Regions from separate parts of the Streptomyces sp. NPDC045778 genome, predicted to be linked through region 3. Evidence: riboswitches for the same ligand, from Rfam matches in the RefSeq annotation. Region 3 holds a riboswitch; each other region holds the start of a gene.

Region 1 (3,264 bases), on a different contig from region 3:
ACGACGGCCCGGCACCCGCGCGCCCGTGCGCACTCGTGCCGTGCCTGACCTGTCGTCCACGAAAGGCACCTGCATGCTCTCCGGCCAAGGCCGTCACCGTCGCCCCCGCCAGGTACCGGCGATCCTCGTCACGGCGGGCGTCACCGGATCAGCCATCGCCATCCCGCTGCTCGGCGCGTCGGGCGCGAGCGCCGCGGACGCCGAGACGTGGGACAAGGTCGCGGAGTGCGAGAGCGGTGGCGCGTGGAGCGCCAAGGGCAGCGGCTACTACGGCGGCCTCCAGCTCACCCAGGACACCTGGGAGCGGTACGGCGGCCTCTCCTACGCGCCGAGCGCCGACCAGGCGAGCCGCTCCCAGCAGATCCACGTCGCCGAGAACGTCCTCGCCGCGCGGGGCCCCGACGCCTGGCCGAACTGCGCCCCGGCCGCGGGCCTGGCGAAGGGCGGCGAGGCCGCCGACGTCGACCCGGGCCTGCCGTCGGCCCCGCCGCGCGCGCAGGACTCCGGCGAGTCCGCCGGCTCCCCTGAGTCCGGCAAGGACAAGGACGCGAAGGGCGAGCGCGAGGGAGCCGAGTCCGGCGACGCGGGCACCGCCGAGGACGCGGACGGCTCCGAGAAGGCCGAGAGGCCCGGCGGTTCCGCCGGATCGCGAGACAAGAGTCACGAAACGGACGGCGAGGACGCGGGCGCCGCCCAGGGCGAGAAGGGCGAGAAGGGCGCCGAGGACGCCGAAGGCGGATCGCGCCAGAGCGGCGGCAAGCACCGCAAGCCCGCCGATGAGCCCGGCAAGTCCGCTGCGGACGACAGTGCTTCGCCGGAGGGCTCCGGCGGCGCCACGCCGGGCTCGGACGCCCCGTCCGACGCCTCGTCCGACGAGCGGACCTCCGGCCGCCACCGCGGCGACCGCGCCGACGAGAACGCCTCGTCCGGCGACACCGGCCCCGGCCGTCACGCCTCGCGCGGCGACGCGCGTGAGGTACCCGGCGCCGAGCGCGGCGCGGGCACGTACACGGTCCGCTCCGGCGACAACCTCTCGGCGATCGCGGACAGCCACGACCTTGACGGCGGCTGGACGGATCTGTACGCGGGCAACAAGAAGACCGTCGGCTCCGACCCGGACCTCATCCTCCCCGGTCAGCGGCTCGAACTGAGCGCGGACGCGAAGCGCGAGGCCGTCGAGGACAAGGAGAAGTCGGGCGAAAAGTAGGGCAGTTGCCCGGCGGTTCGCGATGAATGTCCGGTTTAAAGGCGGTGAGAGGCAAGTGAGAGATGGGTCTCAGAAGCCCTGATCGTCTTTGAAATTCGGATGATTGCCTGTCTACGGTCATGACCGCTCGCCACAGCGGGCCCCGCCGGTCGGTACGCCGAATCCTGCCAACGGCCGGACGGGAACAGTCGTCGCTTCGAGCGCCGAAGGCAGGAGCGGGGGACCCAAGGTAAGTGCCGGGCCCGGACGTTGAGCGGTCGTGAGACCGCGGGACGCACGGACACGGCTAGGGGTGAAGTCGCGCGCTAGGACGTGCGGCCGGGCACTCACCCGCCCGAACCCGACAGCTCACCTCGCAGGCGTCGGTGAGGGGATCACTTCATGCTGCGTTCCGGCAAGGGCAAGCACCGCCGTCCGACCAAGCTCGACAAGGCCACTCGCGCCGCCACCGTCGTCGGTGTCACCGGTGCCGCTGTCGCCGCCCCGCTGATGGCGGCCGGCACGGCCAATGCCGCCACTCCCGCCGAGTGGGACCGCGTCGCCGCCTGCGAGTCCGGCGGCAACTGGTCCATCAACACCGGCAACGGCTACTACGGCGGCGTGCAGTTCTCCGCCTCCACCTGGGCCGCGTACGGCGGTACGAAGTACGCGCCGACCGCCGACAAGGCGTCCAAGGCCCAGCAGATCGAGATCGCCGAGAAGGTCCTCGCGGGCCAGGGCAAGGGTGCCTGGCCGAAGTGCGGCGTGGGCCTGTCCAGCTCCCCGTACACCGGCGGCGGCTCCTCCGGCGGCGGCCAGCAGCAGCCGCAGCAGCAGCCGCAGCAGCAGGCCAAGCCGAAGCCGCAGCAGCAGGCCCAGCCGCAGCAGCAGGCCGCTCCCAAGCCGCAGGCGCAGCCGCAGCACCAGCCGCAGCAGGCCGCCCCGCAGGTCGAGAAGAAGACCGTCCAGACCCCGACCGGCAAGGTCGTGAAGAAGGGCGACGGCGAGTACAAGGTCGAGACCGGCGACACCCTGTCCAAGATCGCCCAGGAGCACGACGTCAAGGGCGGCTGGCAGAAGCTGTACCAGCTCAACGACGACATCGTCTCCGACGCCGACTTCATCTACCCGGGCCAGCAGCTGCACCTCAGCTGACCCGCCCCGGCCCCGGCAGCGCCCGGAGCCACCCGCTTACCCGGCTACCGCCCCGGTGCGCGTCCCCCCGCCGCACCGGGGCGGTACCTTTTGGTCCGGTAGTTTGTTTCATGAGGGAACTATCCGCGCCAGGCTCCACCGGCCGTCCGGCCCGTCCATGTGAGGGGCGGTCGGCTGGCCGATGCCCCGGAGCCGGTTAGGCTCGTCTCGCAGGGGCCAGCGCGGCCCCAGTACCCCCGCGTACCCCGCGTCACATCCCAGAAGGAGATGCTCGTGCCGTCCATCGACGTCGTCGTAGCCCGGGAAATCCTGGACTCCCGAGGCAATCCCACGGTCGAGGTCGAGGTCGGCCTCGACGACGGCTCCACCGGCCGTGCCGCCGTCCCCTCCGGCGCCTCCACCGGCGCCTTCGAGGCCATCGAACTCCGCGACGGAGACGCCAACCGCTACGGCGGCAAGGGCGTGGAGAAGGCCGTCCTCGCCGTCATCGAGCAGATCGGCCCGGAGCTGGTCGGCTACGACGCCACCGAGCAGCGCCTGATCGACCAGGCCATGTTCGACCTGGACGCCACGGACAACAAGGGCTCCCTCGGCGCCAACGCCATCCTCGGCGTCTCGCTCGCCGTGGCCCACGCCGCGTCCGAGGCCTCCGACCTGCCGCTCTTCCGTTACCTCGGCGGTCCGAACGCGCACCTGCTGCCGGTGCCGATGATGAACATCCTGAACGGCGGGTCCCACGCGGACTCCAACGTCGACATCCAGGAGTTCATGATCGCCCCGATCGGCGCGGAGTCCTTCTCCGAGGCCCTGCGCTGGGGCGCCGAGGTCTACCACACGCTGAAGAAGGTCCTGAAGAACAAGGGCCTGTCCACCGGCCTCGGCGACGAGGGCGGCTTCGCGCCGAACCTGGAGTCGAACCGCGC
Region 2 (3,264 bases), on a different contig from region 3:
CGGAGCGGGACGCGATCTCCTGGAGGGGGCCCTCGTAGGTGTCGCGCGAGACGAGGTTGTAGTGCGGCTGGAGCGCCACGTACCGCACGAGGCCCTCGCGGTCGGAGAAGTCGAGGGACTCCTGGAGGCGCTCGGCGGTGATGTTCGACGCGGCGATCGCGCGCACCTTGCCGGACCGCACCAGGTCGTCGAGGGCGGTGATGAACTCCTCGACGGGCACCGACGGGTCGTCGTAGTGCGTGTAGTACAGGTCGATGTAGTCCGTGCCGAGGCGGCGCAGCGACTCCTCGGCGCCGGCCTTGATGGTGCTCGCGGAGAGGCCCTTGTAGTCGGGCAGCGCGCCGACCTTGGTGGCGACCACGACGTCGGCGCGGTTGCCACGCGCGGCCATCCACTGCCCGAGGACGGTCTCGGACTCGCCGCCCTTGTTGCCGGGCACCCAGAAGGAGTAGGCGTCGGCGGTGTCTATGAAGTTTCCGCCCGCGGCGGCGTAGGCGTCGAGGACGGCGAAGGACTGGTCCTTATCGGCGGTCCAGCCGAAGACGTTGCCACCGAGGGCGAGCGGGAAGACTTCGAGGTCGGACGATCCCAGAGGGCGAAGAGTGGTCATACGGGGGCCAACGTCCTTGTGGAGTTGGGAATTCCGGCGGGAGGCGGCCGTTTTCGGCTGAAGGACGTGACCGGCGGCCCTGGCGTCGGGGGGTCGTCGCCAGGACCGCCGGAGTCGGAGGGGCCCACGCGGGCAGCGGCCGCGCGGTGCCAGGGGTCAGGGGTTCAGCGGTTCACGGGTTCAGGCCCTTGTCCCGCAGCCAGGCCAGCGGGTCGATGGTCGCGCCGCCGCTCGTCTTGACCTCCAGGTGGAGGTGCACCCCGGTGACGTTGCCCGTTCCGCCCATGCGGCCGATGACGTCGCCCGTGCTGACCTTCTGGCCCACGCTGACGCCGAGCGAGGACTGGTGGCAGTACCAGATCTGGGTGCCGTCCTCCAGCTCCAGGACCGTGCGGTAGCCGTACGCGCCCGCCCAGCCCGCCTCCTTGATGGTGCCGGAGTGGACGGCCTTGAGCGGGCTGCCGCTGGAGCCCGCGAAGTCGAGGCCGGTGTGGTGGCCGGAGGACCACATGGCGCCGGAGTCGCCGAAGTGGGAGGTCAGGACGTACGAGGAGGCAGGGAGGGTGAAGCTCTTGGCGAGCTTCGCGAGGCGCTCGGCCTCGCGCTTCTTGCGGGCCGCCTCCTCCTTCTTCCGCTTCTCCTCGGCGGCCTTGGCCTTCACCTGGGCCTCGGCCTTGTCCTGCTGGGCCGTGGCGGTCGCGGCGGCCTTCGCGACGGCCGCGTCCTCGGCCTGTCTGCGCTGCGCGTCGTCCGCCCGGTGGCGCTGGTTCTCGGCCTGCTGGAGGATGCGGGCCCGCAGGGCCTCGCCCGCGTCCGTGGTGCCCTGCTGGGCGTCGGCGTCGGTGACGCCCGCGGAGCTGAGCGGGGCGGCGGCCGCGGCGGTGGCCGGCTCCGCCGCGGCGTCGCCGTCGACCAGGGAGCCGACGCCGGGCAGCGAGTCCGCGACGGACGCCATGTCCGGCAGGGAGATGGAGACGGGCGGCTTGCCGCCCTGCGCGGTGGCGATGCCGCCCGCGCCGACGGCGGCGATGACGCCGACGCCGAGGACGGTGGAGCTGCGGGCGAGGCCGCCGCCGCCTTTCTTGTGGATGCGGTGCTTGCCGCGCACGGGGCGGACGGTCTCCGCCGTGGGGTTCCACTCCTCCCAGGAGGCCGGGGGCTCCTGGGTGGCGTAACCGGCGTAACCGGCATGCCCGGCATGCCCGGCGTGCCCGGCGGGTGCGGAGGAGGTGGCGTAGTCGGCGAACCCGGTGTGTCCCCCGGGTCCTTCGCCGCCGTCACCACCGACACCGCCCTCGGTGAGACTGCCGTTCGGTATGCAGAGCGCTTCTGGGGCAGGCCGGTTGGACGCCACGGGGGCGCACTCCTTTCCTTCCTTCTCGCCTACCGGGTTAGCTGACGGGTTCGGAGCAGGAAGGTCTCCTACGGCCGCTCCTCGCGGACGGCGGATACGGGTCCGCGTACACGAGAGGCGTCCGATTCACCCCAAGATGGTGGTTCCCCGGCTCCCTTGCGGGATTAGGCGCGTGCGCGCGGAGCCGCCGGGTGTGACGGCTGGGACGACCGCGCTGCGTTATCGAACGTTAATAGACAGCGGGTCGGTATTCCAAGCTGTTCGGGTTGATCGTTAACGCTTACGCCACGAACACAACGGGACATCAGGGTTGCGAATAGGGCGAGTTGAGCACGCGCCATGACCCAGCGCAGCCGAATCGATCTCCATCCGGAGGTGACGGGGCATCAGTTGCGCTGCGCTGGGGCCCGGATCAGTCACGGGGTGTGACGGGCCGTCGTACGGCGAGGAGCGCCATGTCGTCGTTGGCGCCGCCGCCGGTGTGGTCGACGACCTCGGCGACGAGGGTGGACAGGAGCGCGTCGGGGGCGTCCGCGCCCGAGAAGACGCGGCCGCCGAGCCGGATCGCGGGGTCGAAGAAGACGCCTCGCGCGTCCCGGGCCTCGCTGAGCCCGTCGGTGTAGAGCAGCAGCGTGGAGCCGGGCGGGAAGTCGGTCTCGTCCGCGCGGTCGGGCCAGGCGCCGAGGTCGCCCATGCCGAGCGGCAGGGCGGGTTCGGCGGGCGAGAGCACGCACAGGCGTCCGTCGGCGCGCAGCAGCAGCGGCTCGGGGTGGCCGCGGTTGACGAGCCGTACGGTCCCGCCGCCGCGCGGGATCTCCGCGAGGACGGCCGTGGTGAACCCTTCGAAGGCGTCCAGCCCGTCGCGCCGCGTGCCCTCGCGCGCGAGGGCACGCTCCAGGCGCTGCGCCACGGCCTCCAGGGTGGCCTCCTGCTCGGCGGCCTCGCGGAAGGCGCCGATGACGACGGCGACGGCGGCCACCGCGCCCATGCCCTTTCCGCGTACGTCGCCGACGACGAGCCGTACGCCGTGCGGGGTGTCCTGCACGGCGTACAGGTCGCCGCCGATGAAGGCGCCGGCCTGCGCGGCCTCGTAGCGGGCGGCGACGTCGAGGCCGCCGATGCGCGGGTCCGGCTGCGGCAGGACGGCCCGCTGCGCGGCCTCGGCGATGGAGCGGGCGGAGGCGAGGCGGGCGTCGCCGCGGCGCACGACGCGGTTGATGACGACGGCGAGGGCGCCGACGGTGAGCATGGTGACGAAGGAGGTGACGACCTCGACGTCCACGCCCGCGTGGTTGTCGAT
Region 3 (3,264 bases):
GCACATCTCGGTGGATCGGCGGGCGCGGCCCTCGCGAGAGTGGCAATCTGGCGCGAAGCACCAGCTCCGGGACGATCCTCGAGTACTTCCGCCACGCGTCGGAAGTACGGTCCCGGTGGGAAAGGGACGGCGCCGTCATGGCAGACCACCAGGAAGCATCAGTCACCCTGCCGAGCGACCCTGTCTCGGTCTCCACCGCCCGCAGGTACGTCGGGGACATCCTGACCGAGTGGGGCCTTCCGGCCGACGCCGACGTGGCCGACACCGTGCGGCTCATCGTCTCCGAGCTGGCCACCAACGCGGTGCAGCACACCCTCGGCCTCTCGCCCACCTTCACCGTGGACGTCCGGCTCGACCGCGACGAGCGGCTGCGCATCGGCGTCACGGACAGCCACCCGCGTTTCCCCAAGCGGCTGCCCGCCGCCGTCCAGCAGGACAACGGCAGAGGCATGGTCATCGTCCGCTGGCTCGCCGCCGAGTGCGGCGGCAGACTCACGGTCTGCCCCACGGACGAGGGCGGCAAGACCGTGTGGATCACGCTGCCGTGGTCGGTGCCGGTGCAGAGCTGACGCTCCCGCCGCGCGGGGTCAGCGCCGCCGGTCCGTGCGGCCGACGAGGCGGGGCAGCACGCCCCACAGCCCCCCGCACACCAGGAACGTGCCCACGGCCGCCAAAATGCCGTCCGTGCGGCCCACGGCCACGTCGACGACGAGCAGGACGGACCCGGTGAGCGCGAGCACGAGGACCGCGAGCCCGGTGGCGGCGAGTCGCGAGGACACCTGCACGATCAGTGGTTTGGCGCCGCGCCCGAACAGGGTGCGGTGCACCGCGGCGGGCGCCGTGAACAGCGCGGCAGCGAGCACCGCGAGCAGCAGCGTGATGACGTACGTGGCGCGCTGCACGGAGTCGAGGGTGGGGAAGCGTGGCGTGAAGGCGAGGGTGAGCAGGAACGCGAAGAGGATCTGCACACCGGTCTGGGTGACCCGCAGTTCCTGGAGCAGTTCGGAGAAGTTGCGGTCGGCCCGCTCCAGCGGGGTCTCGTTGCGCGTGTGCCGGGAACCGGTCGGTCTGGTCGTGCCCGTGGCATGGGGGTGATGGTCGGCCATGGTCCACGAGTATCCGCATGGGGCCGCTCCACTCCCGTCCTGACGGCGGGGCCGGCCGGGTGACGTCGGCGGGGGCGCTGTCGCGGCCCGTCGTCCGGGCCGCCGTCGGGGGTGGTGCCGCCGTCCGGGCCCTGACCGGACGGCGGCGAAAGGTGCTGGTGGAGCCCTGTGCGGGCGACGGCGCGGGCCCTGAGAAAGGCCGCCGCCCGCGGGCCGGGTCAGCGGACCCGGCCGTACCAGACCTGGTTGGTCCAGATCTTTTCGAGCCGCACCACGGTGCCTCGCTTCGGGGCGTGCCAGATCTTGCCCTTACCGGCGTATATGCCGACGTGGTAGACGTTCCGGCCGGAGTGGAAGAACACCAGGTCCCCGCGGGTGCGGCTGGCGGAGGACACCTTGCGGGTCTTGTTGTACTGCTGCTGGGCGGTGCGGGGCAGCTTCTTGCCCACGCGCTTGTACGAGTAGAGCGTCAGTCCGGAGCAGTCGAACCGGTTCGGTCCGACCGCGCCGTAGCGGTACGGGGAGCCCTTCTTGGACGCCGCGACCTTGAGCGCCTTGGTCCCGTGCGAGGTGGCCGCTTGTGCTTCCCCCGTGAGTCCGGGGGCCACGAGGGTGCCGCCCACGGCGGCGAGGGTGAGAGCCGAAGCCGTACTGGCCCTCGTCAGCAGCGACGGAACACGATGCAGCGCAGTCATGCGCAACCCTTCGTCAGCCGCCTGTGAAGGATGACCTGTCGGGTTCGGGCAGGCGAAGATGCCCGGCCGCGCGATGCGACTTCACCCCAAGGGCCTTCCGGACTTGCCGGACGGCCCGCCTTGCTGGGTCCTCCACTCCTGCCGGTGCACAGATGTCGACCGGGCATCCGGGCGGCGGCAGGACTCGGCGTCCGCTCGGATCGCCCCGCCGCCTGTGGCGGGGGCTTGTCGTCGGAAGGGATCTTCACCCGAGAGAGGCGAAAAAGCCGAGCCGGATCAGCGGTATGTGAGGCTCCTCACGGCTGACCCGTTCCGGTGGACAACGGCCGAATAGGGTCTAGGTCACACTCGGAGATGATTGCCCCATCAGCGCCGGAACGCCCGAATCCGGCTGTGGTGTAAGGGAGTTGCGCGACTTCGGGGGTCCGCCGGGACGATCGCCGATTACGCAGAAGGGGCGATCATCTCTGGTCATCTCCGGGGCAACCCCGGACTCGGGCCGACATCCGCGCACACCGGCAACGGACGGATGGCGCGGGCGCGCTGGGTCCGGGGCGCGTTCCACGGTGTCAGATGCGACCGGCGCACCGGGCTGCCAGGCCGAAAACGGAATGAGGTCTGGCTGGAAGTGTGGCACGGGACACACGGTCATGGGGGGTGAATCGGACTGAATCATGACGGACCCTCATCGTGTCGCCGGCGCCGGGCCCTCGGTCAATGCCCCGTCGGTGGCGGCATCGTCACGCGCGCGGCGCGCCGCTCGCCGTCCAGGACGCGCAGCGCACGCGCGAGCGTCGGCGCGTGCACCTCGCTCTCCCCACGCTGATGCATGAGCGCCAGCGCGTCCCGCAGTTCGGTCGCCCGGGTGACCAGCGCCTGCGCGGCGCGCAGGCCGCCGTAGGTGTGCTCGGCGCGGGCCGGGTTGATCCGGCCGAGGAGGTCGAGGACCGCCAGATAGGCGTCGACGAGGTCGCCCTCGGCGCGGGTCAGCGCGGGCAGCGGCGGCAGTTCCGGAAGCACCCCCCGCCTCACTCCGCGTCCGGGCGCGCGGCCTTGCGGCTCGGGACGACCCGGTCCACCAGACCGTAGGCGAGGGCGGCTTCGGCGTCGAGCACCGTGTCCCGCTCGATGTCCGCCGAGACCTGCCCGGGCGTACGCCCGGTGTGCCGGACGAGCATCTCCTCCAGGAGCGCGCGGGTGCGCCGCAGTTCCTCCGCCCGGATGCTCAGGTCGGTCGGCTGGCCGCGCACCGGCTCGGGCAGCGCGGGCTGCTGGAGCAGCACCCGGGCGCCGGGCAGGATCGCCCGCTTGCCGGGTGTGCCCGCGGCGAGCAGCACCGCGGCGGCGGACGCGGCCTGCCCGAGGCAGACCGTCTCCACCTCGCAGGAGGCGTACGCCAGCGTGTCGTAGATCGCCGTGGTGGCGCTGAAGTCGCCGCCGGGGGAGTTGATGTACAGCGAGAT

Evidence for each region. Region 3 has a riboswitch for cyclic di-AMP ahead of AC07GB_RS20170 (C40 family peptidase). Riboswitches for the same ligand answer to the same signal wherever they lie in the genome.
Region 1: another riboswitch for cyclic di-AMP. It lies ahead of AC07GB_RS23745 (transglycosylase family protein); the one in region 3 lies ahead of AC07GB_RS20170 (C40 family peptidase).
Region 2: another riboswitch for cyclic di-AMP. It lies ahead of AC07GB_RS02770 (M23 family metallopeptidase); the one in region 3 lies ahead of AC07GB_RS20170 (C40 family peptidase).

The regions. Positions count from the first base shown of each region.
Region 1 is NZ_JBWKJZ010000019.1:13,856-17,119, reverse strand. It holds gene AC07GB_RS23750 (LysM peptidoglycan-binding domain-containing protein) at 74-1,207, shown strand; cyclic di-AMP (ydaO/yuaA leader) riboswitch at 1,399-1,584, shown strand; gene AC07GB_RS23745 (transglycosylase family protein) at 1,589-2,341, shown strand; gene eno (phosphopyruvate hydratase) at 2,615-3,264, shown strand, end outside.
Region 2 is NZ_JBWKJZ010000002.1:20,966-24,229, forward strand. It holds gene AC07GB_RS02765 (aldo/keto reductase) at 1-610, opposite strand, end outside; gene AC07GB_RS02770 (M23 family metallopeptidase) at 783-1,964, opposite strand; cyclic di-AMP (ydaO/yuaA leader) riboswitch at 1,976-2,145, opposite strand; gene AC07GB_RS02775 (PP2C family protein-serine/threonine phosphatase) at 2,377-3,264, opposite strand, start outside.
Region 3 is NZ_JBWKJZ010000014.1:196,377-199,640, forward strand. It holds gene AC07GB_RS20160 (ATP-binding protein) at 138-569, shown strand; gene AC07GB_RS20165 (DUF6328 family protein) at 588-1,106, opposite strand; gene AC07GB_RS20170 (C40 family peptidase) at 1,325-1,801, opposite strand; cyclic di-AMP (ydaO/yuaA leader) riboswitch at 1,805-1,958, opposite strand; gene AC07GB_RS20175 (hypothetical protein) at 2,516-2,821, opposite strand; gene AC07GB_RS20180 (ATP-dependent Clp protease proteolytic subunit) at 2,830-3,264, opposite strand, start outside.